DNA from 3 places in the Marinobacter sp. MBR-105 genome. Region 3 is predicted to be linked to each of the others. Evidence: predicted binding sites of a transcription regulator. Region 3 holds the regulator's gene; each other region holds the start of a gene.
The links. Region 3 encodes FliA, which starts transcription of late flagellar genes. Its sites were predicted from a motif close to CTAAAGTTTNNNNNNNNNNNGCCGNTAA; they were not measured.

Region 1 (10,781 bases), on a different contig from region 3:
ATGCTGATGATCATCTCCCCTGCCAAGACTCTGGATTATGAGAGCCCCCTGGCAACGGAAACCCATACCCAACCGGACTTCCTGGACGATGCCTGTGAACTGATTGACCAGCTCAAGGAGCTGGAACCACATCAGGTCAGCAACCTGATGAGCATCAGCGACAAACTCGGGCAACTGAACGCCGAGCGCTTCCAGAGCTGGCGCACACCGTTTACGCCGGATAATGCCCGGCAGGCCGTTCTGGCGTTCAAGGGCGACGTCTATACCGGTCTGGATGCCGAGAGTTTCAGTAGTGAGGATTTCAGTTTTGCCCAGAAACACCTGCGGATTCTCTCCGGCCTCTACGGACTGCTGAAACCGCTGGACCTGATGCAGCCCTACCGACTGGAAATGGGCACCCGGTTTGAAAATACCCGGGGCAAAGACCTGTACGCGTTCTGGGGCAGCAAGATTACCGATGCCCTGAACCAGCTACTGGCCAGCGACGACAAGGTGCTGGTGAATCTGGCCTCCAACGAATACTTCAAGAGCGTGCAGAAAAAACACCTGGACGCCCGCCTCGTTACCCCCCAGTTCAAGGACTGGAAAAACGGCCAGTACAAGATGATCAGCTTCTACGCCAAGAAAGCCCGGGGGCTGATGTGCCGTTACGCCATCCAGAATCGAATTACCCAGGCTGATGATCTCAAAGGCTTCAACCTGGAGGGGTACTATTTCAGCGAAGACCAATCCGATAACAACAACTGGGTTTTCCTGCGGGACGAGCAGTAGTCAGGCGGTTTTCCGACCTGTGTTTAACACCTTCAGACATCTGTTGATATCGGAGTAGCAATGAACGAAGCAGTATTTTCCCAGATCGCCATGCTGGTGTTTCTGACCGGCCTTATTGCCTGGATGGGCTTCATTGTTTGGGATCTGGCCAAGAAATCCCAGGCCGGCAAATTTGGCACTATCGCGCTGTTTACCGTACTTGGCGCCGGCGTTGTCGGCTTTATCGTGAAAACCGTGTTGGTGGAGGTTATGCAGATCTGACCGGCCTGCCGTCACTTTACGGCTACCGCCTGGTAGCCGTATCATCCCTCCCCCTTTTTCGATTCGACAAGCTCCGACCTGACGCAAGGATTCAGACCCATGTGGTTTCGTAATGCCCGTGTTTTCCGTTTCACCAAACCTTTCGATATTTCCGCAGAAGCGCTGGAAGAGAAACTCCAGGCGGACGCGTTCAAACCCTGCGGCCCTCAGGAAACCAACCGCCAGGGCTGGGTTCCGCCCCTGGGTAAACACGGCGACCAACTGGTGCACAGCGCCAACGGTTATCACCTGATTGCCCTGAGAAAGGAAGAGAAGATCCTGCCCGGGCCGGTGGTGAAGGAGGCTGTGGAAGAGCGTGCCGAAGCCATTGAGCTGGAGCAGGGCCGAAAGGTGCGCCGGAAGGAAAAAGACGAACTGAAAGAACAGGTGATGCTGGAAATGCTGCCACAGGCATTTTCCCGCAACCGCCGTTGCTTTGCTTACCTGGCCCCTCAGGACGGCGTGCTGGTGGTTGATGCCGGCTCTGCGAAACAGGCCGAAGATCTAGCCTCGACCCTGCGCAAGAGCCTGGGATCACTGCCTGTGCGACCGCCGGCGGTTGAGCAATCCCCCGCCTTCACCTTCACCGGCTGGCTGAACGAAAGCATTGATCACCCTGCCAACATTACCCTGGGCAGCGAATGCGAACTGAAAGACCCGTCAGAAGATGGCGGCGTGGTACGCTGTAAAGGTCTTGATCTCAAAGCCGACGAGATCCGCAACCACCTGGAAGCTGGCATGCAGGTGACCAAGCTGGCCCTGACCTGGGACGACAATGTCTCGTTCGTACTGGACGAAGAGCTGGGCATACGCCGGCTGAAATTCGGTGAAACCCTGCAAGAGCAATTGGACGACGTCGATGTCGACGACGCCCTGGCCAAGTTTGATGCAGCTTTCACCATCATGACTCTGGAGCTGTCACGGCTGATTCCCGGGCTGCTGGAAGCCCTGGGCGGAGAAGATCGCTCCGCCATCGTCGAGGAGTAAAGGAACGGGGGGCTACAGATGCCCCCCTTTGCCCAGCCGTTCCTTCTGCCAGTCTTTCTGCGGCTCGTTCAGTACCAGTCGCAGATCCATCACTTCTTCCTCCGGGTTGTATTTGATTTCAAACCCCAGATGCTCGGCCAGCTGCAACATCGGCCGGTTGTCCGGCAACACATTGCCGATCATTTCCATGGTGCCCCGGGCACGGCAATAATCAATCATCTTCTGCATAAGGGCCACGCCCAGGCCTTCGCCTTTCATCCGGTCATCTACCATGACGGCGAACTCGCAACGCAGATTGTCGGCATCGGTCCAGGTACGCACCGTACCCAGGGTCTCCTCGCCTTCACCATCTTCACGGGGCGCATTGGCGATGAACACCATTTCCCGGTCATAGTCGATTTGCACCATCTGGGCCACGTCTTCCCGGGAAAAATGCTTGCGGTACTGGAAGAATCGGTAACGGATGGATTCCGGAGACTGATGCTCGTGAAACAGCCGATGAGCAGGCTCATCCTCCGCCAGCACCGGGCGAATAATCACGCGGCGACCGGATTTGGGCAATACCAGCCACTCCTCCAGCTCTCGCGGGTAGGGCTGGATAATGGGCTTGATCGGATGTTCATCCAGGTCAATAGCGATGTTTACAGCAACGGCGCCCTGCTCATTGAATAGCAATGGCGAGATTTCCAGGCCCTTGATCTCTGGTATATCGATCACAATCTGTGACAGCGTCACCAGGGTTTCGGACACCGCCCGGATATCCTCTTCCGGCTTCAGGCTGTGTTCTTTAAGCAGTTTGTACATGTAAGTACGCCGCAGCAGCTCGCGGGCCAGCACCATGTTCAGGGGCGGCAACGCAATCTGGCGATCGGTCATGATATTGATCTGGGCACCGGCTGCCCCGCAAACCACCAGCGGCCCGAACACCTCATCACGAGTGATCCCCACACTGAACTCGATGCCGCCAACATGCTGGTAGGAACGCTGGACGGCAAAACCCAGGAACCCGCTTTTCGGGAAATGCTCCCGATATTCGTCCATCAGGAAGCGGCAGCTGTCGATGATCACCTGTTCGCTGTTGAGCTTTTTGACCGTGCCCTTATAGCGGCGCTGGGTCGGGCTCAGATCCAGGAACGGATAACACACATCTTCGTGGATAACAGTTACATCAATGGGGCGGCGCTCGACTGCGAAGACCTCCAGCACCTCTTCCACGTCATCACAGTAGACGGTTTCAATGGTATTGATGCCATAGTCGCAAATCACCCGCCGGGCTTCCCGGTTGGACAGATGCCGCCGGCCATCCCGCAAGGCCCTGGCGACCAGTTTGCGGGTGTTGGCCCGGTCGGCGAAGTGGTCTGTAAACGATTCGGGCGTCTCGGTCAGCAGCCGCTGAATGCGCTGATGCCGAACATGCTGCATGAACGCCATCACCGCTTTTTCCGGGTTAAAGAACGATGGCAACCCCGCCCGGTAAAACTCTTCCCGGGAATCCATCACCGTGCTCTGCCCCAACCAGCAGGTAAAGATGTTCAAGCGGGTGCCCTTGGACGCCTGCACCACGGAATCGGCAATCTGCAGGCTGTCTTCGATCAGTGTGGGTGCGTACATCACCAGTACGTTAGCCACGTTAGGGTCCTTCGCCAGAATCTTGATAGCCTTGCCATATAGCTCGGGCGTGGCATCATAGTTAAGGTCAATGGGGTTCTTGCGGGTCCAGTACGGCGGCAGCAGTTCTCCCAGCTCCCTGACCGTATCTTCCGACAGCTCCGCCAGTTCACCGCCGAGATCCGCCAGCCGATCCACCGCCAATACGCCGGGGCCCACGCCGTTGGCCATGATGGCCAGGGATTCCCGACGCAGCGGGCGCATCCGGGTCAGGGTTTCCAGGGCATCAAACATCTGGCCAAGCCCGTCCACCCTCAACACACCGGCGCGCTGAAGCATGGCATCGTAGACCGGGTCACTGCGTTTGATACCAGCGGGCAAGGCATGGGTAAACCACTCGGATTCGGGCACCCGTCCGGATTTCACCGCAATCACGGGCTTGGTCCGGGAGGCCACCCGGACTGCCGACATGAAGCGCCTGGGGTTGGGGATGTTTTCAATGTGCAGCAGAATGGCTCGGGTCTGGGTGTCCTGGGCCAGATAATCGATCAGGTCGTCGTGATCGATGTCCATACCATCACCCAGGGTCAGGAAGTAGGAGAATCCCACCCCCCTGGCAAAGGCCCAGTCCAGCACCGAACTGGCAATGGTGCCGGACTGCCCCACGAAGGCCACCCGGCCGGGAATGGCCCCCATATGGGCATAGGTGGCGTTCAGATGCCGCGCCGGCACCATCAAACCGATAGTGTTGGGGCCCAGTACGCGGATGCCGGTCTCCCGGGCGGCATCGCGTACTGAATACATCAATGGCTGGCCGGTTTTACTGTGAGTCCGGGACATGCCCCCGGTCATTACAATGGCGGTACGCACGCCACATTCACCCAGCTTGCGGATCATTTTCGGCACCGTGTCCGGCGGGGTACAGATGATCGCCAGGTCCGGACTGAAATCCAGTTTGGACACTTTGCGCACACAGGGCACCCCGTGCACGTTTTCGTAGTCGCTCTGGTTGACCACCACGAGCCGGCCCGGATAGCCGCCGCCCAGCAGGTTCCGCAACACCATACCCCCGAGGTTGTCAGCGCGTTCCGAGGCGCCAATAACGGCAATGGATTCAGGATTGAACAGGCTTTCCAGATAGCGGGTACTCAACGCGGCTCTCCCAGTGGTGTGCGCGACAGGAATGTACAAACTTCAATAAAACGGCTTGCTTATCAGTGTATACCTTATCTTAGGTGGCGATTTCATGATGTAAATCGACTAACGAGTTATTAGACCAAAGAAATACGACAGGCTTCGGTTATCCCTGATAACATGAAAGCGATAATAAGCATACTCAGGTTCAGGCATTACCCATGACCACGGCATTTTTTTCCCACGACGACTGCAAGAAACACAACATGGGCCCGGAGCACCCGGAAAGCCCTGAGCGTCTTTCAAGCATTCTCGCCTACCTCGCGGATACCAACCTACAACAGGAACTGGACTGGGTTCGTCCGGAAGAAATCACCCGGGACCAACTGCTGACCGTGCATCCGGAAAGCTATCTGCACCAGCTGGACCTGATGCAGCCAACCCGGGGCCGGGTGTTCACCGACCCGGACACCGCGATGATGCCGGACACCCTGAGAGCGGCGAAGCTGGCCGCGGGGGGCAATGTGCAGGCTGTCGATATGGTGATGAGCAGCCAGGTAACCAACGCTTTTGTCTGCGCCCGGCCACCGGGACACCACGCCGAACGTGCCAAGTCGATGGGGTTCTGTTTCTATAACAATATCGCCCTGGCGGCGATGCGGGCGCTCACCTTCCATCACCTTGAGCGGGTGGCCATTGTCGATTTCGATGTGCATCAGGGTAACGGCACGGTAGATATTGTCAGTGGTGATGAACGCATACTGATGTGTTCCAGCTTTCAGCATCCGTTTTATCCGCATTCCCATGTGCACCGGCAGGCCGACAATATTGTCAATGCGCCGATTGCAGCCGACTGCTCAGCGGCTGAGTACCGCAAGACGGTTGAAGCCGCCTGGCTCAAGAAACTGCAGGATTTTCGTCCGCAACTGGTGTTGATCTCGGCAGGCTTTGACGGGCATCGGCTGGACCCCATGGCGGAGCTGAATCTGGAAACCGAGGATTATCGATGGTTAACGGAAATGCTGGTGAGTGTCGCCCATGACCACTCCAACGATCGCATCATCTCCACGCTGGAAGGCGGGTATCACCTGAAAGCCCTGGCAGAGGGTGTGGCCGCGCACCTGGAAGTCCTGAACGCAGTATATTGAAACTCGGGATGGCGTGTTCCGGCTATCCCGAAAACTCGCTCCCCATACCGTTAGCCTGCAGCAGTTCCGGGCGCTCACCCTGGCGTTGCAAACGAATGGTGGTGCGGCGGTTATCAGCCGGCCGGCGGGAAACCGGATACTGATCACCGTGGGCCCGGACCGTCAGCATAGTCTCATCGATTCCCCTGGATTTGAGATACTCGGCCACCACGTTGGCTCTTTCCTCCGACAGCGCGCGGTTATCAATCCGGCTACCAATACTGTCGGAATGGCCGTCCACGAAGATTCTTTCTACCGTGCTGTCGGCCATCACGTAGGTCACAATATTGTCGAGCAAGTTCATGTCTGCCTGTGACAGGCTGGTACTCCCGCTGGCAAACGGAACCCGGCTGCGCCGAACCTGGTCGAAGTTAACCGGCAGCAGACTGGCAACGCATTCACGATAGCCGGCGTACGGGCCGGAAAAATTCACATTCGACAACTGCACCCGCACGGGCTGGCCGCTGTATACCGCGGCTCGGGTTACTGTCGGCTGCATACCTCGGGACAACCCCTGGGCAATCAACACCGCTTCCCGATTCCCCAGGTTCACCGAGCGCGGACTATCCGTTACCTGCACAGCACCAATGGGGCTCGGTGGAACTCCTGGCCGCCAGGGCGGCGCTTCAACCACTAACTGGCCCTGGCCGGGGCGCATCACACTCAGATCCGATTCGAGATAGAAACGCAGGTCTTCCCCTGCCCGGTGCCTGAGCACGGCGCGGCCAAAGCCAGGAACCTCATGGACAAGGGAACACTCAAAGACCGACTCGGAGAGATACCACTGGCTGTTTTCAATACCGGCACCATAACTGGATGACAGCACAGGCGCAGAGGGCAATGACATCAACCCTGCCGTCGCCAGCAATTTCAGCAATCTGCTCTGCCTGAAGAACCAATTGGGTGAAACCATAGGAATGCCCCGTGGAGCCTTTAAACCAGTGAACTAACCGGTTAACGGCGACCCGACCGGGAACTTGAGCCGGATAACTTACGATCAGGTTAAAAACATCTGCTTTTCGCTTCTGATATAATCCGCGAAATTTTGCGCTCGCTTTCGGATACCTTCTCATGACCCGACAGATAACCATCACACGCCCGGACGACTGGCACCTGCACGTGCGCGACGGCGACATTCTGAACGATGTGGTGCCCGCCACCGCCGCCTGCTTCGGCCGCGCTATCATCATGCCTAACCTGGTGCCGCCGGTAACCGATGCCAGCGCAGCCATGGCGTACAGGGATCGCATTCTGGCCGCGGCCCGGGGAACGGACTTCCAGCCCCTGATGACCCTGTATCTGACCGAGAGCACCACCGCCGAGACCATTCGTGAAGCCAAAGCCGCCGGCGTAGTGGCAGCGAAACTGTACCCGGCTGGCGCCACCACCAACTCTGCCTCCGGCGTAACGGACATTCGCAATATCTACCCGGTGCTGGAGGCGATGGCGGATTGCGGCATGCTGTTGCTGGTACACGGCGAGGTGACCGACAGCGACATCGATATTTTCGATCGGGAAAAGGTGTTTCTGGAGCGGGTTCTGGCGCCCACGCTGACTGCGTTCCCGTCGCTCCGGGTGGTTCTTGAGCATATCACCACTGCCGATTCGGCCGAGTTTGTCCGTAACCATCAGGGCAATAACCTAGGGGCAACTCTCACACCGCAGCATCTGATGTATAACCGCAATCACATGCTGGTCGGCGGTATTCGCCCACACCTTTACTGCCTGCCCATCCTCAAGCGCAACAAGCATCAGGAAGCGCTAAGAGAGGTCGTGGCCAGCGGCGATCCCCGCTTCTTCCTGGGCACGGATTCTGCCCCACACGCGAAAGACAAGAAGGAAGCCGCCTGCGGCTGTGCTGGCTGTTACTCCGCCTACGGCGCCATCGGCCTGTATGCCGATATCTTCGAGGAACTGGGCATTCTGGACAAGCTGGAAGCCTTTGCCAGCTTCAACGGCGCCGATTTCTATGGCCTGCCCCGGAACACCGACACCGTGACGCTGGTGCGGGAACCCTGGACCATGCCGGAGATCCTGCCTCTGGCCGGCGGCGGCATTGTTCCGTTGAAGGCCGGCGAAACCGTTAACTGGCGCCTGGCGTAAACCCTATTCATTCACTACCACGAACATCGGAGTTCGAGTGTCAGACGAAAACAAACAGCCCCACCCCATGTCCCAGCGCTTTCGCGGCTTTCTGCCGGTGGTGATCGATGTGGAAACCGCCGGCTTCAACCCGGAACGTGATGCTCTGCTGGAAATCGCCGCCGTAATGCTGACCATGGATGAGGATGGCTGGCTGCGCCGGGGCGAAACTCACGTGCAGCAAATCGACCCGTTCGAAGGCGCCAATCTGGAGCAGTCGGCCCTGGATTTCACCGGCATCGATCCCTGGAACCCGGAGCGGGAGGCGGTACCAGAACGGGAAGGTCTGAGCGAGATTTTTTCTCCCATCCGCAAGGCGGTAAAAGAACACGACTGCAAGCGAGCGGTACTGGTGGGCCACAATGCCACGTTTGACCATAATTTCGTTTTCGCGGCAGCGCTGCGAGCCGATATCAAACGCAACCCGTTCCATCCATTCTCGACGTTTGATACCGCTACCCTGGCGGGCCTCGCCTACGGCCACACCGTGCTGGCCCAGGCCTGTAAACTGGCGGGCATTCCCTTCAGCAACAAGGAAGCCCACTCGGCCGCCTACGACGCGGAAAAGACAGCAGACCTGTTCTGCGGCATCGTCAATCGCTGGCGTGAACTGGGCGGGTTTCCGCCGCCGCCAATCGAAATTGCAGAAGAACCCCAGGAATGAAATCTCCAACCTGAAACGAAAAAACCCGCCGAGGCGGGTTTTTTTGGCTTATAACGACGATTACCAGTATATCCCCCGCATAATCGCCGCAAAGGCTACCTGCTCGGTAGAGACTTTCGGCTTTTCGCCGGACTTGCTGCCAGCGGCTGCTGGAGAATCCGGGAACATCCGGTAGCCAGTGTTCATAATGATCTCACCCATCTTCGGTGCCAGCGCATGCAGAACCTGTGCGAACACGCCAAGACGGGTGGCAATGCGCTTGGGCCGGTACACAATCGCATCCGCCACCATCTGCGCGGCTTCATCCGGTGTCAGCGTCGGCACGGAATCGTAGATCTTGGTGGGCGCGATCATCGGCGTTTTCACCAACGGCATGTTGATGGTGGTGAAGGTCACGTTGCGATCCGACCATTCCGCAGCGGCACAGCGGCTGAACGCGTCCAGTGCGGATTTCGAGGCGACATAGGCCGAGAAACGCGGAGCGTTGGTAAGTACCCCGATGGAAGAAATATTCACCACGTGCCCGCGGCGACGCTCCAGCATGGCTGGCGCAAAGCCCATGATCAGCCGAACGGAGCCAAAGTAGTTCAGCTGCATGGTCCGCTCAAAATCGTGGAAGCGGTCAAAAGACAACGCCAGGGAGCGGCGGATGGAGCGACCCGCGTTATTCACCAGTACATCCACGTGGCCGTGATTATCGAGCACCGTCTTCACAAAGCGGTCGCAGTCGTCCATGTCCGAAAAGTCGCACTGGTAAGCATGCACGTTGCCACCTTTGGCCTCCAGACTGGCCGCCACTTCATCCAGAGTTTCCTTGGTGCGGGCACCAATGACCAGAATGGCACCGGCCTCTGCCAGTTTCTCTGCCGTTGCCAGGCCAATACCCGAGGTCGCGCCGGTGACCACGCAAACCTTACCTTCAACCGTGCCCTTGAGGGTGCGGTCCTTGAACAGATCCGGGTCCAGATTTCTCTCCCAGTAGTCCCAGATCACCGGGGCATAGGACGGCAGTCGCGGCACCTCAATGTCTGTACCCTTCAGTACCCGCTCCAGCTCCCGGGTATCAAAACGGGTCGGATAATTAATGAAAGACATCACCGAGGGCGGAATGCCCATGTCATCCAGAAGCGCACCAGTAATGCGCTTGACCGGAGGCAGATTCTTGATGCTCTGGCGAATAAACGGCGGAATAAAACCGAACATCCGGGAATCGATGCGCATACCCATGCGGGGGGCATGGCCGGCCTCGCAGAAGATATTGAGGATCTCACCCACCTTGTACGGATCGGAGTCCACCAGATGGAAACAGTTGCCATCTTCGCCTTCCAGATGGGCAATGTGATCCAGTGCATCGACGACGAAATCCACCGGCACAATGTTCAGCCGGCCACCTTCAATACCGATGGTGGGTACCCACTGGGGCAACGCATGACGGATCTTCTGAATCATCTTGAAGAAGTAATAGGGCCCGTCAACCTTGTCCATTTCGCCGGTTTCCGAATGGCCAATGACCATGCCAGGGCGGTAGATGCGGAACGGAACCTTGCATTCTTCACGCACAACTTTTTCGGATTCGTGCTTGGTGCGCAGGTAAGGATGATCAAGCTTCTCGGCTTCTTCGAACATATCCTCCCGGAAGATACCCTTGAACAGACCCGCTGCCGCGATGGATGACACATGATGGAAATGCTTGGCGCCCATGGCTTCTGCAGCCTGAACAGCCGCCCTGGTGCCTTCGATATTGGTGGCCGCCTGGGCTTCTTCGTCTGCGCCCATGTCGTAGACCGCGGCAAGATGGAATACGTGGTCAATATTTCCTTTCAGTGATTTCAGCGTTTTCGCGTCAATACCAAGGTTTTTGCTGGTGAGGTCGCCGATCACAGCCTTCACTTGCTTGTCGTCTGCACCCCAGCGCTCCCGGAGCCGCTCCAGCTTGTCCTGGGACTGCTCGCGAACCAGAACATACACGGTGCCGCCGCGCGCCAAGA
Region 2 (9,548 bases), on a different contig from region 3:
TATTGCCATTTTGGTTATAGGGTTCCAAGCAGGAATATTGGATTCGACCCAAGTGCATTTTATTGGGTGAAATTTCTTGGGGTCAGGGTCAATTAGAAAGTTGGGAGTAGGTCAGTTGCAACTTTGTCGTTCAGCTAAAACCAAAACGGCCGGGTGTTTAACCCGGCCGTTTTGCACCACTTGGCGATCATTAACCCTGCAGCAACTGCAGCACCTGCTGAGGCCTGGCGTTAGCCTGAGCCAATACCGAGAGGCCGGCTTGCTGGAGAACCTGTGTTCGGGCGAGTTCGGCGGATTCGGCGGCAAAGTCGGCGTCCTGAATCCGGGAGCGGGCGGCTGAGAGGTTCTCGGAAGCGGTCGACAAATTGGCAATCGTGGTTTCAAAGCGATTTTGAACCGCACCGAGCTCAGAGCGAAGACCACTGATTTGTTCCAGTGCATAATCCACTGTGGTAATAGTGTTGGCGGATTCATCGCGGGTAAGGACGTTCATATCGTTAACGATAAGGTCTTCCTGTGTAAGAGTGCCCAACCCAAGGTCTGCAAGAGTTCCAGTCCCGCTCAGCGTAACTGTGTCGCCGATATCTGTGATGAGCTCAAGGCCTGGCTCAAAATTGGCGGTTGCTGCTCCAGTAATAGCCGCGCTTCCCAAAACGTCTGTTGTGCCATCGTCCTGGAGCTCAATCACGCCACCATTCTTGTCTGTCAGAATAATGTTGGTGCCAGCCGTATCTTTTGCTGCATTAATTCCGGTCTGCCCGGCTCTCTCGTTGATTTTGTCTATGGTCGAGTCGATGTCGTCGGAGTCTGTAATTTCAATACCGGTTCCATTAATGGTGATTGTTGCAGGGCTATCTGCAGCGGCTGGCGCGCTGAATGCACCAGTATCTACAATCGTCTCACCCGCCTTTTGCGCCGTAACATTAGTATCTGGGCTGACTAAGTTGATTTGATTAATGAGGTCTTGCCCAGTGGTTGCTGAAGACAGGTCTACGTCCACACCATTAATGCTTAACGATCCGGCTGTGCTAAAGCTTGTAATATTGCCTTGATCAAATGTTGTTCCAGAAGAGACGGAAGCGCCGAGTTTAGAGCCTCGTGCATCAACTCCGTCCACTCCGATCGTTTGATTTGCATTGGCTCCAACCTGAAAGCTGAAATCTGCAAAGCTTCCATCCAGAATGTTACGCCCGTTGAACTGAGTTGTACTTGCAATTCGGTTAATTTCGGAAATCAGCGCTGAAACTTCCTGGTTCAAAGCCTTACGGTCCGAAGGAGAGTTGGTGTCGTTAGCGGACTGTACCGCCAGTTCACGGATTCGCTGAAGCGCGTTGGTGGTTTCTTCAAGAGCACCTTCAGCGACCTGCGCAAAGGAAATGCCGTCATTGGCGTTTCTGATGGCTTGGTTCAGCCCGCGGACCTGGGAGGTGAAGCGCTCAGAAATCGCCAAGCCTGCAGCATCGTCTTTGGCAGAGTTGATGCGCAGACCAGAGGACAGCCTTTCGAGGGCGACGTTAGCGTCTCCCTGGGATGTATTAAGGTTGCGTTGAGCGTTTAGCGAAGCGATGTTGGTGTTGATGACCTGAGGCATATCTATTCTCCTGCTCAGAGGCGCCGAAAACCAGATGCCCGATATAGAGGGGGAACCCTTGCCGGCGGAAATTCGTTAAATTGCCGTTTTGCCGGATACCTAGCGAAGGGTGTGCCAGTTTTAAGAAAGTGGCTTTATCTGGCTGTTTTAATTGATGGTTTTTAGGTCAGGTTTTGAACAGGGTATTGCCTGGTGCCGGAAAGTTGGCGTGGGGGATGGGAAAAGGGTTGCCGGTTTTGTGGAGTTGGGATGGTACATTTCACCCTGCGAAATGTACTGGGTCTGACCCCAGCAGAAGGCGGTGTGTTCGAATTGCCACTCTCTGCAAACTGCGACGTTCAAGCTGCGCGATGTGCCGTTCAGCGATGGGAGCGGTGCCGTCAAAAATGTGCTGGTTGGTGTGTGCGATAGTTGTAGCGAAGTGTGCTTGCTGCCCCACCAATCCACACCCATGGTTCATAAGCAGTTAGAGGCACAGCGAAAGAGCCTGGAAACCCGATTGCCGGCTCACCTGCTTGATGTTCTGAACCTGGCTGCAGCAGAAGTTGGTGGTTCGCCGGAATTTGTTTCCTGCCTGATGAAGTACTACATCCACAAGTTGGCAACTAGCCCCGACATCGCTCGAACTTTGCCCGAGAAATTGGGCAATCCACTGGCTCTTGGCAAAGCGGACAAAAGGCTGTCGCTGAAGGGACGGCGGGTGATTGAGGAGCTGGAAGCGGTTAAACAAGCGGCCCATATGGCCAACACCACAGACGTTATCAAATGCGTCATCCTGATTATCAATGAGGATGTTCTGCTAAAGAAAGCACCGGTGCAATTGAGGGAGCTTGAGTCGATTGTCTCGGCGGTTGCCTGATGCGGTTGGTGTCTATACGGGCATAGGCATCATTACATTTCACTCCTCCAAATGTCCTGGGGTCTGACCCCAAATTTCAAACTTGCGTATCTTCAGGCTTCTCCTGACAAGGTGCGTCATCGCCATGGAAGCAGGCGGCACCATTTTCGTAGGTTACATAATAATGCCCAAGCCTACGCTTGCGCTCGAGTTCCTTTTCAACTGCGCGAGAAAGACTTTCAAGAATGGTTGCTGCTGATATTGTCTGGCCATCCGCGTTCTGGGTCACTTGAGAGACTCCTGAATTAAAAGGTGATACAGCCCTGACCCGTTCGGGCCAGCGATAACCCAGCAGGTAGGGATGTGCAATGTTACGTGTGCTCTCAATCAGTAAGTTCGGATGGAGTATAGCGAAAGGTGCTGGGGCTATCGAGCAATTGGGTGGGGTGGGCGCCAGTACATTTCACCCCACCAAATGTCCTGGGGTCTGGCCCCAAAGGTACATGGGGCTCTGTTATCGGGCTATGATAGAGTCTACGCATTCTCGTGACCGGGTAGAGCATCATGGCAGAGACCCCCATTCCAGATATCTTCAAAGAACACGCCGGCGACCTTGCAGAACTCTGTAGGCGTCATCATGTCAGCCACCTTGCGGTTTTTGGGTCGGCCACAACGGACCGTTTCCGGGAGGAAAGTGACCTGGATTTTCTTGTGTCGTTTGAAGCTGGCTTGTCAGCTCGACAAACAGCTGCTGCTTTCTTTGATTTGAAACTTGAGTTGGAGGCACTTTTCAATCGGCCCGTTGACCTGATCACCAAGGCCTCGTTAACAAATCCGTATTTTCGGCAATCCGTGTTGACGGGCCAGAGGGAGCTTTATGCAGCCTGAGGCTCTCAAGTACCTATTCGATATTAGAGAAGCGGCCCTGAAAATTCGCCGGTTTACCGATGGAAAGGCAGAGGGTGATGATCTTTCAGGCGGAGTTGATGCCTGACTGATTGCTGGGCCTGACGCCAAATCTCAAAAAAAGGAGGCTTCAGTGCCAGCAAATCTCAAAAAGGCCTTGTATTTCCCAACCATCTCCTTGCCGAAAGAGTCTGCCATTGCCAGTGCAATTTTATACTGGGACAAACTGTATTCTGTTGTTCCGTATGAGCATGTTCAAAGGCCCGATGAACTGTTAAGTCCGTTCATGCAGGAACTCAGTGCAGAGTGCGGCGTTAATCACCTCGTGCCTTACCTCCATTTGCATGAAGTTCCAGATTTTAGCGAGCGCTTTATCGGGTTTCTTGAAAGAAGTAGCACCGATCACGGGAATAGCTTTCAGACCCACAGGACTGTTCGTATCCATGCGGAGAAGCTACTGGAAATTCCGGAGTATCTTGTGAACAAAGGGTGGGCCACGAAGGGTGAGGGTGAGTGGTATCTCGTCAATGCTGTCGTTGCGGATTACTTTATGGTCTATCTTGCATTAACGCTCGGAAGTTTACGTACGATTAATGCAACACCGTTTACGACCAGCTCACACTTGGCCGGCATTATCGGAGGAGCGCAAGTTGAGCTGCAATCCATAAATGATTTGAAATGGCAGGAAAAGGTTCGATTAGCAGTTCTGCCGGAGATAGATATTGAGGGGCTTGACCTTAATAGGCTGATGGCATTCAAGCGCGAGCACGCCTCGTCTGCGCAGCAGTTAAGGGGCGAAGCGGAGAGAATATTAGGTAAAATTCTTTTAGAAAAGACAGATGCCCGGAAAGAGGAAGCTTTTCAGGATTATCTATCACGTTTCACTAGAAGAGTGCATTGCTTTGAGCGCGAGGCTGCCGAATATCGTATCAACATGTCCAGCAATGTCATTATGCCGACATTGGGTGCTGGACTTTCTTTCGCAGCAAGCCTTGAAGGCAATAAAATTGCTGCAGCTGGAGCGGCGATCAGTTTTTTGGCGATGGCGTCGGATGCTGTCAAAAGTATCCACCGGAAGAATAGGATCACCAGAGAGTATGGCGGTGCGGTAACTTTTGTTGCCGGAGTGCGGCGGAATTTGGGTGTGGCCTCTGGGCCACAATCAAACTTACTTTGATCTCAGAATTTACGTTTTACATTCCTTTACAAAATCGTTGAAATTTTTTCTAAAGCAACCGGGTGGGGTGCCGTTAAGTGGAGTAACAGGGCGGCGCTTCCAAACCAAAAAAGAGCGCCAGACCTTTTCCATGAAATAACGACATTTGTCGAAGGAGAAGTATTATGGCTCTCGGTATTAACACTAACGTTGCGTCTCTGTCTGCTCAGAATCAGTTGAACAGCTCTCAAAAGTTGAACGATCAAGCGTTAGAGCGTCTATCCTCCGGTCTTCGTATTAACTCGGCGAAAGACGATGCGGCAGGCTTGGCCATCTCAACTCGATTTCAATCCCAAATTTCTGGGCTAAATGTTGCTCAGCGTAATGCGAACGACGGAATTTCCTACGCTCAGACAGCTGAAGGGGCTCTTGGTGAGATTACTGGCGCTCTCTCAAGAATTCGTGATTTGGCAGTGCAGTCCGCAAACGACACTAACTCTGCTTCAGATCGTCAGGCGCTCAATCAAGAAGTTAGCGCGTTGATTGAGGAGGTGGATCGAATTTCTCAAGCTACGCAATTCAATGGACAAAGCATTCTGAATGGCGCTCTTGATAGCCTGACCTTTCAAGTCGGTGCCAATGCTGGACAAACGATTAGCGTTCAAGGTGTTGATACGCGCGCTAGCCAACTCGGGGCAGCTGTAACCACTGCTCAAGCAAGTGTTACGAACGGGGCGATCACTACCCTTGCTGGAGATGGATTGACCATTAACGGTATTGCAATTGATGGGACCAACGTTGCCAACGGCAGTGATCTGGTTGAAAAAATCAATGCCAAGAGTGTTGAAACTGGTGTCAGTGCGTCTCGCGAGACTGAAACCAGGATTGAAACCGGCTTGTCGGGAGCAACCACTCTTGCCGCCGACCGTACTCTGAAGCTAAATGATGTCAGTATCACGCTTTCATCGGGGCTGGGTGCTCAAGGGGTGGTAGATAAAGTAAATCAATTCTCTACCGAGACTGGAGTAAAGGCGAGCTTAAATGACAGTGGGCAGGTTATCTTCTCCGATAGTGATGGTGGTGATATCAAGGCGGAAATTTCCGATGCAACCGAGTTGACCGGGGTAGCGACCAGTTCAACAACTTATGAAGCTGGGATAAAACTGTCTACCAAAGTTGGTGGATCCATTTCGGTGAGCGCTGGCACTCCGGCGAATACTACCCCTGTCTTCGGGGGCACAGGTGGCTTGACCACGGCTGCTGATACGCTGAATAAAGTTGATATTTCCGATCGCAAGGGTGCATCTGACGCAATTAACACAATTGATAAGACGCTTGATCAGGTCAATAGTTTGCGAGCTGAGTTGGGTGCGGTCCAGAATCGCTTTGAGTCTACAATCTCGAATATCGCATCTACGGCTGAAAACCTGAGTGCTGCCAACAGCCGGATCCTGGATGCAGACTTCGCGGCCGAAACCGCAAAGCTCTCCAAGTCTCAGGTACTGCAGCAGGCCGGTATCTCCGTCCTGGCTCAGGCGAACGCCCGTCCGCAGCAGGTTCTGTCCCTCCTGCAGTAAGGGGCTAGCGGTAACAGCCGGAATCTTCGGGTTCCGGTTTCCGCCGTTTGAGGATAGCGAGGTGAAGCTATGAATGACGTTAACCTGAACAACCCGAACCTGAAACTGGTGAATGCCGGTGATCAGGCCCCGGTGAAGGCGCTGTCGTCATCTCAGGCCGAGGGCCGGAACGCCCCTGACCTTGCTGCTTCGACTGTCGGCGCAGCCCAGGTTCAACGCAACGTTGCTAATGAAGCCTCCAAAGCCGAGCGGCTGCAGGAGCGAAACGAGGCGCAGCGTGAAGAGCTGGACCAGGCGGTCAGCCAGCTGAACGATTTTGTTCAGAATGTGCAGCGGGATCTGCAATTTGAAGTGGATAACGAAATGGGCCAGACCATTGTTAAAGTGGTTGATCAGCAAACCCAGGAAGTCATCCGCCAGATTCCGGATGAAGTGGCTTTGAGGTTGGCAGAAAAATTGCAGCAGGACGAACCGCTGACGTTGTTTAACATCAAGGTGTAAAAGCTTGCCGCTTTTGCGCGGATGACTACAACGGTATTTCAGCACCGCCGCACCTGAGAAGGTCCGGCGGTGTTCTGCGTTATGGCTGCACCCGGTCTGATTCGGGGCTATGCTTGGTTTAACGCGTTGTTACAAATTTTTGCGCCATTAGGGCAAAGTTTTGCCGCTTTCGGCCGATACACAGTTCAGTGAAGACATTGGCCCCCTTGAGGAGGCATGGTTATGGCAGGTATATCATCGTTGGGAATTGGTTCCGGGGTACTGAACTCGGACCTGGTGGATCAGTTGGTGGCGGCGGAGCGCAAACCCACTGAAACCCGTTTAACCCAGAAAACCCAGCAAGCCGAGGCGCTGTTATCCGCCTATGGCAAGTTGCGCAGTGCCGTAACGGAACTTCGTCTGCCTATGCGGCAGTTGAGCTCACCGGATAACCTCAAGGCCTTTTCTGCGTCTTCCTCCAATGACGATATCGGTGTTTCTGTCGATTCCACCAAGGCAAGCCGAGGCACATACAGTGTGGAGGTCACCAGTCTTGCTTCTGCTCAGGCATTGGCTTCCCGGGATGTGTTTACGGATCGTGACGCAACCAGCGTTGGGCAGGGCACTCTGGAGTTGTCGGTTGGTGACAAAATCACGAATATCACCATAGACAGCAGTAATGACACGCTTCAAGGCCTGGCGAATGCCATTAACGAAGCGGATGCCGGTGTTTCCGCTGGAATAATCGATACCGGTAGTGGATACCAGCTGGTGCTTTCTGCGGATGAGACGGGTACCGCCAACGCAGTCAGTATTTCTGTCACGGGCGATTCAGCTGGTACAGATACCGACAACACCGGCCTTTCACGTTTTGCCTTCAACGCGGGAATGGATGCGGACTCCGGCCTGAAAGAAACTATTACTGCCAGCGATGCGGTAATGGATATCAATGGTGTAACGGTTACCCGCTCCACCAACACGTTTGAAAATGTGATTGATGGACTGACCTTTGATATCAAAGAAACTGGCACCTCTACCATCAAGGTGGCTCAGGATTTTGGCGCGGTGGCAGACCGGGTTCAGGGCTTTGTTGATAAGTTCAACGCGCTGCAATCCACCATTGACAGCCTTGCCGGTTTTAATGCCGAGGCTGGTGTTGGCAGCCTGTTGACCGGCGATTCCACGGTTCGGACGATTCAGAGCCAGTTGCGGAATATTCTTACCCGCGTGGTGCCTGGCATGGAGAACGCCAGTGTTCGCAGTTTGGCCGATGTGGGTATCACCACTGATTTTGAGACCGGCGGCCTTGAATTCGACCGGGCGAAGTTCGAAGAAGTTCTTAAGGCTAATCCTGATGAGGTTACGGCTCTGTTTGCGGAGCAGGGGCGTACCACAGACGGCCAGGTGGAATTTGTGCGCAGCGGCTTGAATACGGAGCCCGGCGAGTATGACATCAATATTACCCAGGCCGCCACACAGGGGCAGCTGGTAGCTGGTTCGGCACTCGGCGCTACGTTCGATATTACCGATACCAATGATGATCTTGCTTTGACCGTGAATGGGGATATTACGGTTAACCTGAAGCTTACCCAGGGAAATGGCATCAGTCAGCAGGCGCTTCTGGATGATATTCAGGCTCAGTTGGACGCCAACAATGCTCTGAATGCAGCCGGTACCCGATTGCAGGTTGGTCTGGATGGCGGTGGAAACCTGATGTTCACGTCGGCGGACTACGGTAGCGATTCAAAAGTGGCCCTGGCATCCGCCGAAGATGCGGCCTTGTTTGGGCTGGATACTAACACCAGCACGGACGGCCTGGATGTGGCCGGTACCATTGATGGCCGGGCTGCGGAAGGCGACGGCCAGGTACTCTTCCTTGGAAATGGCAATGGTGGTGCTTCGGGGCTGCAGGTTCGAATTCTTGGTGACCAGACGGGTAATCGCGGTTCCATAACCTTTGTGGAAGGTGTGGGTGAGCGTACGGTTGATCTGGTAACCAACATTGTGGGCGCAGACGGCGCCATTGAATCCCGTACAGACAGTCTTAATCGCGAGCTTGAGCAGATTCAGGAGAGCCAGGTTCGTCTTGAGGAGCGTATTGCCGCTTATCGGGAACGTCTGATCAGTCAGTTCAGTGCGGCGGATTCCTTGATCTCGCAGTTGAACAGTACCCGGGATTATGTCACTCAGCAGTTGGCTGCACTGGCGCCACAGAACAATCGAGAGTAATACGGTGAAACGAGGTTATTTATGAACGGTTTACAAGCGTACCAACGCGTTAACACCCAAACCAGCATCACCGATGCCGATCCCCACAAGCTCATCCAGCTGTTGTACAGCGGTGCCATTGAGCGTATCAATATGGCGAAGGCTAAGATGCAGGCCAAAGATTACGCTGGCAAAGCGCAATTGCTGAACAAAGCGATTGAGATCATCGGCGGGCTTCGCTCGTTCCTCGATTTCGAGAAAGGTGGTGATCTGGCGGCGCGGCTTGAAGCTCTTTACGACTATATGGAGCGCACCTTGCTGGAAGGCAGTGCCCGCAACGATATGGCCAAACTGGATGAGGTGATTGAACTACTTCGTTCAATCAAAGAAGGCTGGGACGGCATCCGCGAAGAAGTGGTAACCCAGCAATCCCAAGCCGCTGGCTAACTTCGCACAATTACCTCCCATAGCGCCCCTATCCTTTGACAGGGTAGGGACTTTATAGCCATTCCCCCCGCCATCCCGTACAATGTTGCCCTTCTTTTCAACACATCCATTCTGTTCAGTCTGGAGCAAGGGCATGTCTGATATTAAAAAGGTGGTGCTGGCCTATTCCGGTGGCCTGGATACTTCCGTCATCGTTCGGTGGTTGCAGGATACCTATAACTGTGAGGTGGTAACCTTTACCGCCGATATTGGCCAGGGCGAGGAAGTGGAGCCGGCGCGCGCGAAAGCCGAAGCGCTGGGCGTTAAGGAAATCTACATTGAGGACCTGCGCGAGGAGTTTGTGCG
Region 3 (10,781 bases):
TCCAGGTCGGTTTCCTCACCGTGCATGACCAGATTCACTTCTTTCTTCAGACTGCGGGCCAGGTCGCGCACCACTCTGGGGAAACGGCCGAAAACTTTCTTGATCGGCTGCATCCGTGTTTGCATGACGGCAGCCTGCAGATCCGTGGTCACCACATCGAGATTGGCCACTGCCTTGTGCATGTGTTCGTCTTCGCTTTCGGAACCCAGACGCTGCAGGCGGTTACGCACCAGCACCAGTTCGCCCACCATGTTCATGATGTCGTCCAGGCGCTTGGTATCAACCCGAACCGTGGTTTCGCCCGCTGGTGCGGCCTCACGGGCAGGTGCAGGCGCAGGGGCCGGCTTGGAAGCGGCCTTGCTCTCGGCTTTGGCTTCCGCTTTCTTTGGTTCCGGGGCTGGTTCGGCCTTGCTTGATGGAGCCGGCGCAGGCTTGGGCTCACCTGCGGCAGCCCCCGCGCTTGGGCCTGCACCCTTGCCATGCAGTTCGTCCAGCAGGTTCTCGAATTCGTCGTCGGAAATCAGATCGGCGTCACCGGATGATTTCTCCGAGCCACCGCTGGTGTCGATATCTGCCTTGGGCGCTTCATCTTCCGCAGGCGCGCCGGCAAACTGGCCCTTGCCGTGGAGTTGATCCAGCAGGGCCTCAAATTCATCGTCGGTAATCTCATCACTGTCTGAGCCGCCGGCGGATTCTGCCGGGGTGCTCACCTGCTCGTTGCCGACCGGTTTCTGGCCATCGGATTTTTCATCCGCCAACGCGTCCAGCAGCTGCTCGAACTCTTCGTCAGTGATATCGCCCTGATCCCCTTGCTGTCCGACATCCGCAGACGACGGCTCCTGTGCCGGGGTTGGTGCTTCCACCGCCGGTGCATCCTCGGACTCGGGTTTGGCGAGTGCATCCAGAGCTTCAATCAGTTCGTCCGGCGCGGGCGTCGGTTCTTCCCGGTTGCGGACTTCTTCGAACATGGCATTAACGTTGTCCAGCGCCTCCAGCACCACGTCCATCAGGTCCGGTGTTACCTTGCGCTTGTGATTCCGGAGAATATCAAACACGTTCTCCGCAGAGTGGCAGCAATTAACCAGTGCCTCCAGCTGAAGGAAGCCTGCGCCCCCTTTCACGGTATGGAAGCCACGGAAAATGGCGTTCAGCAGATCGCTGTCATCGGGATGCTGCTCCAGATCCACCAGCTGCTCCGACAACTTTTCGAGTATCTCGCCGGCTTCTACCAGGAAGTCCTGCAGGATCTCTTCATCAGCATCTAACGCCATGCGTCACCCTCTTTATTATCAGAATCCGAGACTGGACAGCAGATCGTCCACATCGTCCTGTCCCGAAACTACATCTTCCCGCTCATCGGCCTTGATCTGGGGCCCTACCCCTTTTTCGGCCGATTCTTCTTTTTCTTCAATCTGATGCACTGTGCCGGTCAGTTGATCAACGTGGCTGGCCATCACCACCAGACCAAGAAGGTTGTCTTCCACCTCTTTCACCAACGCGGTGACCTTCTGGATAACCTGACCGGTAAGATCCTGAAAATCCTGAGCCAGAAGGATTTCCGACAGGTTCTGGTACAGACTGTCGGAGTCTGTCGTCAGGCCAGCGAAGAACTTGTCGATGCGACCGTAAAGCTCCCGAAACTCCGCAGGCTCCATTTCACGACGGCGCAGACGCTGCCACTCATCCCGCAGGGAAACCGCTTCATCCCGCATGGCGTGAGCCACCGGCATGCTTTCCTCAACCAGATCCATGGTGCGGTTCGCCGCCTGGCTGGTCATCTGAACCACATAGGCCAGACGGTCAGAAGCGTCGCTCATCTTCGACAGCACTTCTTTCTGCTCGGCATTACGCGGGTCTATCTGGAAGTTCCGGATTGCCTCATGGAGGCTGCGGGTCAGTCGCCCCACTTCCCGATACAGACTCTGATCGCGAACCTCGCTCAGTTCATTGATCAGGGTCATCGCCTTGGCATAATTCCCGGCGTTTACATTCTCGGCCAGGTCGGAGGCCTGCTTTTGAAGCTTCTCCGCCACCTCCGGATCAAGGCCCTGATGGTTCTGTTTGGTATCACTCATGGCGAGCCATCCGACCTCTGGTTACTGGATTCGTTCGAAGATTTTCTCGATCTTTTCCTTCAGCACGGCTGCCGTGAAAGGCTTGACCACATACCCGTTCACCCCGGCCTGAGCCGCAGCCACGATCTGGTCCCGCTTAGCCTCTGCCGTTACCATCAGAACCGGCAGGTTCTTCAGGTTTTCATCAGCACGGACAGCCTTCAGAAGGTCAAAGCCCGACATGCCGGGCATGTTCCAGTCAGTCACCAGGAAGTCATACTTGCCGCTTCGGAGCATGGGCAACGCGGTGTTGCCATCGTCTGCTTCATCCGTATTGGTGAAGCCGAGATCTCGCAGCAGGTTTTTGATGATGCGTCGCATTGTGGAGAAGTCATCCACAATGAGAATTTTCATGTTCTTGTCCAATGGGACCTCCAGTCAGTAACACCCGGAATTCATTCAGCCTTTTGGAAGTCTAGCAGGCTGCTACCTTAAGCGCTTATTGTGTGGTGTTTGCGCACGTTGTAAAGCATCGTTTACCAAAAGCTACACAGCTTGCTGAGAGAGAAACACAGCACCTGGCCGATCAGTCGTTGTCACCATCCCGCCACTCGGCCAGCCGGCTGCGAAGTCGCAACGCCGCCTGGCTGTGAATCTGGCTTACCCGACTCTCACTGACCCCAAGTACCGCGCCGATTTCCTTGAGGTTGAGCTCTTCCTGGTAGTACAGGCTCAACACCAGCTTTTCGCGCTCAGGCAATTGCTCGATGGCGTCCGCCAGACTGCGCTGGAAAGCGCCGGAAGCAATACCGTCCAGTGGATTCTCACTGGCCTCTGGTTCTTCTATCGGCAGCTCGCCGGATTCATTGAGCTCATCAAGGCTAAAAAGTCGACCGCTGTTAGCGTCGGCCAGTGAGGCGTGATATTCGTCCAGACCAATGCCGAGCTCTTCGGCCACTTCAGCATCCTGGGCCTCGCGCCCGGTACGATCTTCCACTTGTTTGATGGCACTGGCGATTCGCCGGGCATTACGATGCACTGAGCGGGGCACCCAGTCGCCTTTGCGGATTTCGTCCACCATGGCGCCACGGATGCGAATGCCGGCATAGGTTTCAAAGGTGGCGCCCTTGCCTGAAGAGTAGCGCTGCGCAGCCTCCAGCAGGCCAATCATACCGGCCTGCATAAGGTCTTCGAGCTGCACCGATGCGGGCAGTCGGGCCATGAGATGAAGGGCGATTTTCTTGACCAGCGGCGCATGCTCTTCAATCAGGGCTGAAGGGCTCCTGGCGCCGGCCTGATGGTAAATTCCCAGATTTTTCGCCAATGTCATGTATCCGGTTTTCTTGTAGGACTGGATTCAGATCAGACTTCGACGAGCCGCTCCACGAAGAACTCGAGATGCCCCCTGGGAGAGGACGGCAAAGGCCAACTGTCCACTTTTTCGGCCAGAGCCCGGATAGCCAGCGAGGCTTTCGCCCTCGGATAGGCATCCAATACCGCTTTCTGTCTTTGGACGGCTTTCTTGACGGCCTCGTCGTAAGGCACGATACCTACATATTGTAGTGCCACATCCAGAAAACGCTCGGTGACCCGGGTCAGTTTTTCAAACAGATGGCGGCCTTCCTGCTCATTGCGGACCTGGTTTGCCAGGATACGGAAGCGGTTGGTGCCATAATCCCGGTTCATCAGTTTGATCAGCGCGTAGGCATCGGTAATGGAAGTAGGTTCGTCGCAGACCACCAGCAGAAGTTCCTGCGAGGCCCTGAGGAAGCTGACCACCGATTCAGAAATACCTGCGGCGGTATCCACAATCAGGACGTCAATCTGGTCGCCCAGCTCACTGAAAGCGTTGATCAGGCCGGCATGTTCCATGGCGCTGAGTTGGGTCATACGCTGGGTGCCGGAGGAAGCCGGTACAATCTTGATACCGCCAGGGCCATTCACCAGCACGTCTTTCAGATCACAATCGCCGCTGAGTACGTCTTGAAGATTTCGATTGGCGGTAATGCCGAGCAACACATCGATGTTGGCGAGCCCGAGATCCGCGTCCAGCAAGACAACCCGGCGCCCCTTCTGGGCCAGGGCGATACCGAGATTGACCGAAACATTGCTCTTGCCGACACCGCCCTTGCCGCCGGAAACCGCAATCACCTGAACCGGATGTGGTCTGCTCATACTGTTATCAGTCTCTTACTACGTTCTTGTACGGGCACGCGTGCCGGTGTTTTATTCTGGTCGCCAACGAGGCTCAGGCACCTTCGGCGACTGTCTGTGCGCTCTGCACGGCCTTAAGCCGTTCTACGCCCAGGCGCACTAACGGAATGGCCTCCGCCCTCTGGAGATCTTCCGGTATCTTCTGGCCATCGGTGTACCAGGCCACCGGTAAGCTGGTCTCCATAACGAACCCGAGCGCTTCGCCCAGGGTCAGGGCCTCATCAATCTTGGTCATGATGCAGCCTGCAAGGCTTGCCATCTTATAGCAATGCCACACGGATTTCATGATACGTGGCTGACTGGTGGCGGAGACCACCAGATGTGTACGGATATTGTGATCGCTGCGAGCCAACTCCGCCAGTTGTTCCTGGTAACCGCGGTCGGCACTGGTCAGGCCGGCAGTGTCAATCAGCACCAGGTGTCGATCCGATAACTCATCAAGAATGTCATCCAGGGAATGGCTCTCATCCACCACACGCACGGGCACATTCAGGATGCGGCCGAACACGAAGAGCTGTTCATGAGCGGCCACACGATAGCGGTCGGTGGTCACCAGTGCCAACGAATCCGGACCATGCTCAAGGACGTAGCGGGCCGCCAGCTTGCCAATGGTGGTGGTTTTGCCAGACCCGGTTGGCCCGACCAGGGCATAGATACCGCCGGCATCAAGCCAGTCTTCGCGACCGGTACGAACGCCGGTCGCCAGCATTTTCAGTGACTGCTTCCAGCCGTCCTCCAGACGCCCGGCCCGGTGCCGACGGGACAGAGAGCCGGCCAGCTCCGCGCCCAAACCGAACTCCTGCAGGCGCTCGGCCAATCGTTGCTGAACTGCGCTGTTGCCGGTCGGCGTGGCAGTTGCAGCCTTACCACTGACCAGATCACGCAGAGAGCTGATTTCGGCACGCATACTGGCCAGTTCATCGGCATAGCCACCGGCGCCGGATTCGCTACCCGCAAACGGCTTTGCCAGCGCTTCATCACTGGGACGTGACGCCGGAAAATCGGCAGTCTCGAAAGACAAGGACGACGCCACGCCACCTGAGGCGCCACTTCCTGCGCGCTTTTCCCGAACCTCACGAATGCGACTGCGGGACCGGTTCAGCTCCTCTTCCAGCCGACGATGCTGCTCGGCCTGCATCTCTGCCAGCCGGGAGCCGTTGGTGGCTTCAACCGCCCTATCGCCAAGACGCTGACGCGCCATGTTTTCGTCGTAGTCGAGTGCCGTCACGATCTCAACACCACCATCAACCCGGCGGTTAGACAGAATAACGGCATCCGGCCCCATTTCGTGGCTTACCTGCTTCAGGGCCTCAGCCATGGACTGCGCAAAAAACCGTTTTACTTTCATGCTGTTTCATCCTCCCACCGGCAAGCACTCTGGCTCCCCGCGATGCTCCGTCGGTTTATTGACCCACAGAAGCGACTATCGTGATCTGTTTGTTATCCGGGATTTCCTGGTAAGAGAGCACATGCAAACGCTCTACCCCGTAGCTGGCAAACTTCGCCAGTACTGGCCGCAAGGGCCCCGAAACCAGCAGGATGGCGGGCTTGCCGAGCATTTCCTGGCGCTGCACGCTGTCCTGAAGGGATCGTTGCAGCTTTTCCACCATGTTGGGCTCAAGCACCAGACCAATGTCATCCTGACCGCCGGATTGTTGACTCTGCTGAACAGACTTCAGCAATAACTGTTCCAGGTCTGGATCCAACGTGATAACAGGGATTTCGGCGTCGTTGCCACAAATACTCTGAACAATCATCCGGCGCAGCGCCTGGCGGGCTACCGTGGTCAGTACTTTCGGGTCCTGACTCTTTGGATGCACGTTCACGATGGCCTCGGCAATGGAGCGCATATCCCGCACCGGCACTTCTTCTTTCAACAGGTTCTGCAAAACTTTCAACAGGATGCTGATGGAAATCGTGGTCGGCACCAGTTCCTCCGCCAGCTTGGGCGAAATCTTCTCCAACTGGTCCAGCCACTTCTGGGCTTCTTCGTGGCCAATCAGTTCATGAGCGTGTTTCTGCAGGATCTGATTCAGATGTGTCGCCACCACGGTACTCGCATCCACCACGGTGTAACCCAGGGTCTGGGCCTGATCCTTCCTGTCGGACTCAATCCAGATGGCGTCCAGGCCGAAGGCGGGGTCCTTGCCGGCAATGCCTTCAACTTTGCCAAACACCTGCCCCGGATCAATGGCCAGCTCCCGCTCCGGATGGATCTCGGCCTCGGCAATGGTCACGCCCATCAGGGTAATCCGGTAGACGTTCGGCATAAGATCCAGGTTGTCGCGAATGTGCACCGAGGGCATGAGGAAGCCCAGATCCTGCGAAAGCTTCTTACGAACCCCCTTGATCCGACTGAGCAATTGTCCACCCTGGGATTTGTCTACCAACGGAATCAGGCGGTAGCCTACCTCCAGCCCGACAATGTCCACCGTGGCCACGTCATCCCATCCGAGCTCGCGGGTTTCTCCCGGCGCCGGCAGTGCCTGCCCCTCGCCACCCGGACGATCCGGAGAGATTTCCGCACCCTGCCGGGCCGCACCACCAGCCATGCCGCCACGGCCAACAAAACCACCTTCATCCTCAACCGTTTGCTGCTGTTTCTTCCAGATAAACCAGGCTGCGCCAGCGGCCAGCAAACCAAGGCCGAGAAACGCGATGTGGGGCATCCCCGGAATCAGGCCAAGCAGAATCAGGATACCGGCCGCAATGCCCAACGCTTTGGGAGCGCTGAACATCTGCTGAATGATCTGGCCACCCATGTCCTGGCTGGAGGTGACCCGGGTAACCATGATGGCGGCAGACGTGGAGAGCAACAGCGAGGGAATCTGGGCAACCAGACCATCACCGATGGTCAGTAACGCATAGCGCTCCATTGCCAGACCAAAATCCAACCCGTGCTGCATCATGCCGATAGCCACACCACCAACGATGTTGATCGCCAGGATCAGCAAGCCTGCAACGGCATCGCCTTTCACAAACTTCGAGGCGCCGTCCATAGAACCGTAAAAGTCCGCTTCCTGAGCGATTTCCGAACGGCGTGACTTCGCCTCGTCCTGATTGATCAGCCCGGCGTTCAGATCGGCGTCAATCGCCATCTGCTTGCCCGGCATGGCATCCAGAGTGAAGCGGGCACTGACCTCAGACACCCGGCCGGCACCTTTGGTGACAACCAGGAAGTTGATGATCATAAGGATGGCGAAAACCACCAGACCAACAGCGTAGTTTCCCCCAATCAGGACTTCACCAAAGGACTCGATGACTTTACCGGCAGCATCACCGCCCTCATGGCCGTTCAGCAATACAATCCGGGTGGACGCCACGTTCAGGCCCAGCCGCAACAGGGTGGCCACCAGCAATACCGTGGGAAACGAGGCAAATTCCATCGGCCGCATGGCGTACACACAGACCAGCAGAATGACGATGGACAGAGTGATATTGAAGGTGAAGAACACATCCAGCAGGAACGCAGGCATGGGCAGAATCATCATGCCAAGCAGCCCCATCAGCATCAGGGGGATGCCGAGGTTCCCCCGCGTCAGGGATTTGACGTTGTTAAGGACTAGAGCTCTGTCCATGCCGGGTCTGTCTCCACGTATCTGTGCCTGCGGGCATTTTCCGGGTCGAAAATCTGACACCAGGGGTCGCTTTCCGGGTGGTATCGCAAGAACCGTACCAGCCCTTGCAAAATTTGACGTCTGCGCACCTTTCAACGCCTGACGCAGCGGCCCAGATACGGTATCCTTTCGCCATTTGCATTATCCCGATTCAAGCCAGAAACCCGAACACACAGGTGACCCCATGCCGATCCATGAAGTGAAGCACCCTCTGATCCGCCACAAGCTCGGCCTCATGCGCCGCGCCGACATCAGTACCAAAAACTTCCGAGAGCTGGCACAGGAAGTTGGCGCGTTGCTGACTTACGAGGCCACCAAAGACTTCAATCTTCAGGAAAAAACCATTGAGGGCTGGGCCGGCCCGGTCTCCGTGGAGCAGATCCACGGCAAGAAGGTAACCATCGTGCCCATCCTACGTGCCGGTCTGGGCATGCTGGACGGTGTCCTGAGCCTGATTCCGGTGGCCCGGGTGAGCGTGGTTGGCCAGATCCGCAACGAAGACACCCTCGAAGCGGAAACCTACCTGGAAAAACTGGTAGGCGAGCTGGATCAGCGCATGGCCCTGATCATCGATCCGATGCTGGCTACCGGCGGCTCCATGATTTCCACCATCGATTTGCTCAAGAAGGCCGGCAGCACCGAAATCCGGGCCCTGGTTCTGGTGGCTGCGCCGGAGGGCGTGGAAAAGGTTCTGGAAAAACACCCGGACGTGTCCATCTACACCGCGTCGGTGGATGAGCGCCTGAACGAGAAAGGCTACATTCTGCCGGGCCTGGGTGATGCCGGCGACAAGATCTTCGGCACCAAGCAGAAGGACGTCTGAGCATGCAGGACCATAACAACGATCCGGTCTGGAAACAGGCTATTGCCGGTTCCCAGATGCTGCTGGTGGCTTTTGGCGCCCTGGTACTGATGCCACTGATTACCGGCCTGGACCCGAACGTCGCGCTGTTCACTGCCGGCCTGGGCACTCTGATTTTTCACATTGTCACCGGTGGCCAGATCCCGATCTTCCTGGCTTCATCGTTCGCGTTCATCGCGCCCGTGCTGGCCTCTAAAGGCCGCTTTGGCCTGGAAGAAACCCTCGGTGGCCTGATGGCCGCAGGCATTCTGTATATCATTCTGTCCGGGGCGATTCGCCTGCGTGGTACCGGCTTCATTACCCGGCTGCTGCCTCCGGTGGTGATTGCACCGGTCATCATGACCATAGGCCTGGGGTTGGCTCCGGTAGCAGTGTTTATGGCTACAGGCAAAACCGGTGACGGCCAGACTCAGCTGGTGCCCTACAACACTGCCATATGGATTGCCATGATCTCTTTGGCCGTGACCATCATCATGTCGGTCTGGGCCAAGGGCATTTTCCGGCTGATCCCGATCATGTTCGGTGTCCTCGTGGGTTACCTTCTCTCTGCCATCATGGGCATTGTTGACACAACGCCGATCCAGCAGGCTGAGTGGCTGGCAATGCCAAACTTCGTAGCACCGGCGTTCAGCTGGGGCGCTATCCTGTTCATGATTCCGGTCGCCATCGCACCGGCCATCGAACACATCGGCGACGTTCTGGCCATCGGTAACGTTACCCGCAAGAACTATCTGGAAAAACCGGGCTTGCACCGTACCCTGCTGGGTGATGGTCTGGCCACCAGCGCTGCCTCGCTGCTTGGCGGTCCTCCCAACACCACGTATTCCGAGGTAACCGGTGCGGTGATGCTGACCAAGAACTTCAACCCGAGAGTTATGTGGTGGGCGGCGGTGGTTGCCATTGTTCTGGCGTTTGTCGGCAAGTTCGGCGCCGCGTTGCAGACCATTCCGGTACCGGTTATGGGCGGCATCCTCTGCCTGCTGTTCGGTTCAATCGCCGTTGTCGGCCTGAATACCCTGATCCGACATCAGGTGGATCTGTCCCAGTCCCGTAATCTGGTGATCGTAGGCGTGACCCTGGTCTTTGGTATCGGCAACATGGCGCTGGGCCAACTGGAAGGCATCGCCCTGTGCGCAGTGGTTGCCATCATCCTTAACCTGATCCTGCCGGGCGAACGGGAAGCCTGGGGCAAGCGGATTCACGAGCACGAATCCAGCTGACCCCGCGGAAAGCAATACCCTGCCTCTATTCCGATCCCCGGAATAGAGGGCTTCAGATATCACGCCGCATATCGGGCGGAATCGGGAAGTCCGGCATGCCGGGCTTCGGCCCCCGGCCCTTGCGGAACTGACGCAACTGGAAGACGTAGGCCAGCACCTGAGCAATGGCCATGTACAGGCCGTCCGGAATCTCTTCACCAATATCGGTATTGTGATACACCGCCCGTGTCAGCGGCGGTGTTCGCAGCACCTCGACCTTGTTCTCCCTGGCAATTTCCATAATCTTGAAGGCCACCTCGTCTGCCCCCTTGGCTACCACCACTGGCGCGCCCATGGTTTTCTGATCGTACTTCAATGCCACGGCATAGTGTGTCGGGTTGGTAATCACCACATCGGCCTTGGGAACATCCTGCATCATCCGGCGCTGGGCCATCTCCCGCTGGAGCTGGCGAATCTTGCCTTTGACCTCCGGCTTGCCCTCGGTGTCCTTGTATTCGTCCTTGACCTCCTGCTTGGTCATACGGAGCTTTTTCTGGTGATCGTAGATCTGGAAAGGCACATCGATGGCGGCAATGGCAATGGTGGCGCAGGACAGGAAGAAGAAACTCCAGCCCAGGGTCCACAGCACGTGCTCCATGGCAGGTACGGTCGGCTCTTCGGCAATCGCAAGCAAGTCTTCGGTGCGAAGGTTCAGAATCAGGATGGCGACCGCCATCACCAGGCCCACTTTGGCAATGGCCTTGACCAGCTCGATCAGAGAGCGCATGGAGAACATTCGTCCCAGGCCCTTGATCGGATCCATCCGGTTGAATTT

Region 1: the regulator FliA is predicted to act here: its motif matches at 6,942-6,969, upstream of ACSSVV_RS16805 (flagellar protein MotY).
Region 2: the regulator FliA is predicted to act here: its motif matches at 4,562-4,589, upstream of ACSSVV_RS19685 (flagellin N-terminal helical domain-containing protein).

What each region holds. Positions count from the first base shown of each region.
Region 1 is NZ_JBRJHG010000016.1:25,129-35,909, forward strand. It holds gene yaaA (peroxide stress protein YaaA) at 1-771, shown strand; gene ACSSVV_RS16785 (DUF2788 domain-containing protein) at 832-1,032, shown strand; gene rdgC (recombination-associated protein RdgC) at 1,132-2,058, shown strand; gene ACSSVV_RS16795 (bifunctional acetate--CoA ligase family protein/GNAT family N-acetyltransferase) at 2,071-4,818, opposite strand; gene ACSSVV_RS16800 (histone deacetylase family protein) at 5,022-5,948, shown strand; gene ACSSVV_RS16805 (flagellar protein MotY) at 5,971-6,900, opposite strand; gene pyrC (dihydroorotase) at 7,059-8,090, shown strand; gene rnt (ribonuclease T) at 8,128-8,793, shown strand; gene ACSSVV_RS16820 (SDR family oxidoreductase) at 8,854-10,781, opposite strand, start outside.
Region 2 is NZ_JBRJHG010000023.1:37,846-47,393, forward strand. It holds gene ACSSVV_RS19660 (flagellin N-terminal helical domain-containing protein) at 191-1,591, opposite strand; gene ACSSVV_RS19665 (hypothetical protein) at 1,893-2,450, shown strand; gene ACSSVV_RS19670 (hypothetical protein) at 2,527-2,718, opposite strand; gene ACSSVV_RS19675 (nucleotidyltransferase family protein) at 2,994-3,317, shown strand; gene ACSSVV_RS19680 (hypothetical protein) at 3,469-4,512, shown strand; gene ACSSVV_RS19685 (flagellin N-terminal helical domain-containing protein) at 4,677-6,068, shown strand; gene ACSSVV_RS19690 (flagellar protein FlaG) at 6,138-6,569, shown strand; gene fliD (flagellar filament capping protein FliD) at 6,792-8,777, shown strand; gene fliS (flagellar export chaperone FliS) at 8,799-9,203, shown strand; gene ACSSVV_RS19705 (argininosuccinate synthase) at 9,337-9,548, shown strand, end outside.
Region 3 is NZ_JBRJHG010000001.1:544,290-555,070, forward strand. It holds gene ACSSVV_RS02625 (chemotaxis protein CheA) at 1-1,271, opposite strand, end outside; gene ACSSVV_RS02630 (protein phosphatase CheZ) at 1,290-2,075, opposite strand; gene cheY (chemotaxis response regulator CheY) at 2,097-2,480, opposite strand; gene ACSSVV_RS02640 (RNA polymerase sigma factor FliA) at 2,641-3,384, opposite strand; gene ACSSVV_RS02645 (MinD/ParA family protein) at 3,417-4,229, opposite strand; gene flhF (flagellar biosynthesis protein FlhF) at 4,303-5,616, opposite strand; gene flhA (flagellar biosynthesis protein FlhA) at 5,672-7,846, opposite strand; gene upp (uracil phosphoribosyltransferase) at 8,070-8,708, shown strand; gene ACSSVV_RS02665 (uracil-xanthine permease family protein) at 8,711-9,967, shown strand; gene flhB (flagellar biosynthesis protein FlhB) at 10,020-10,781, opposite strand, start outside.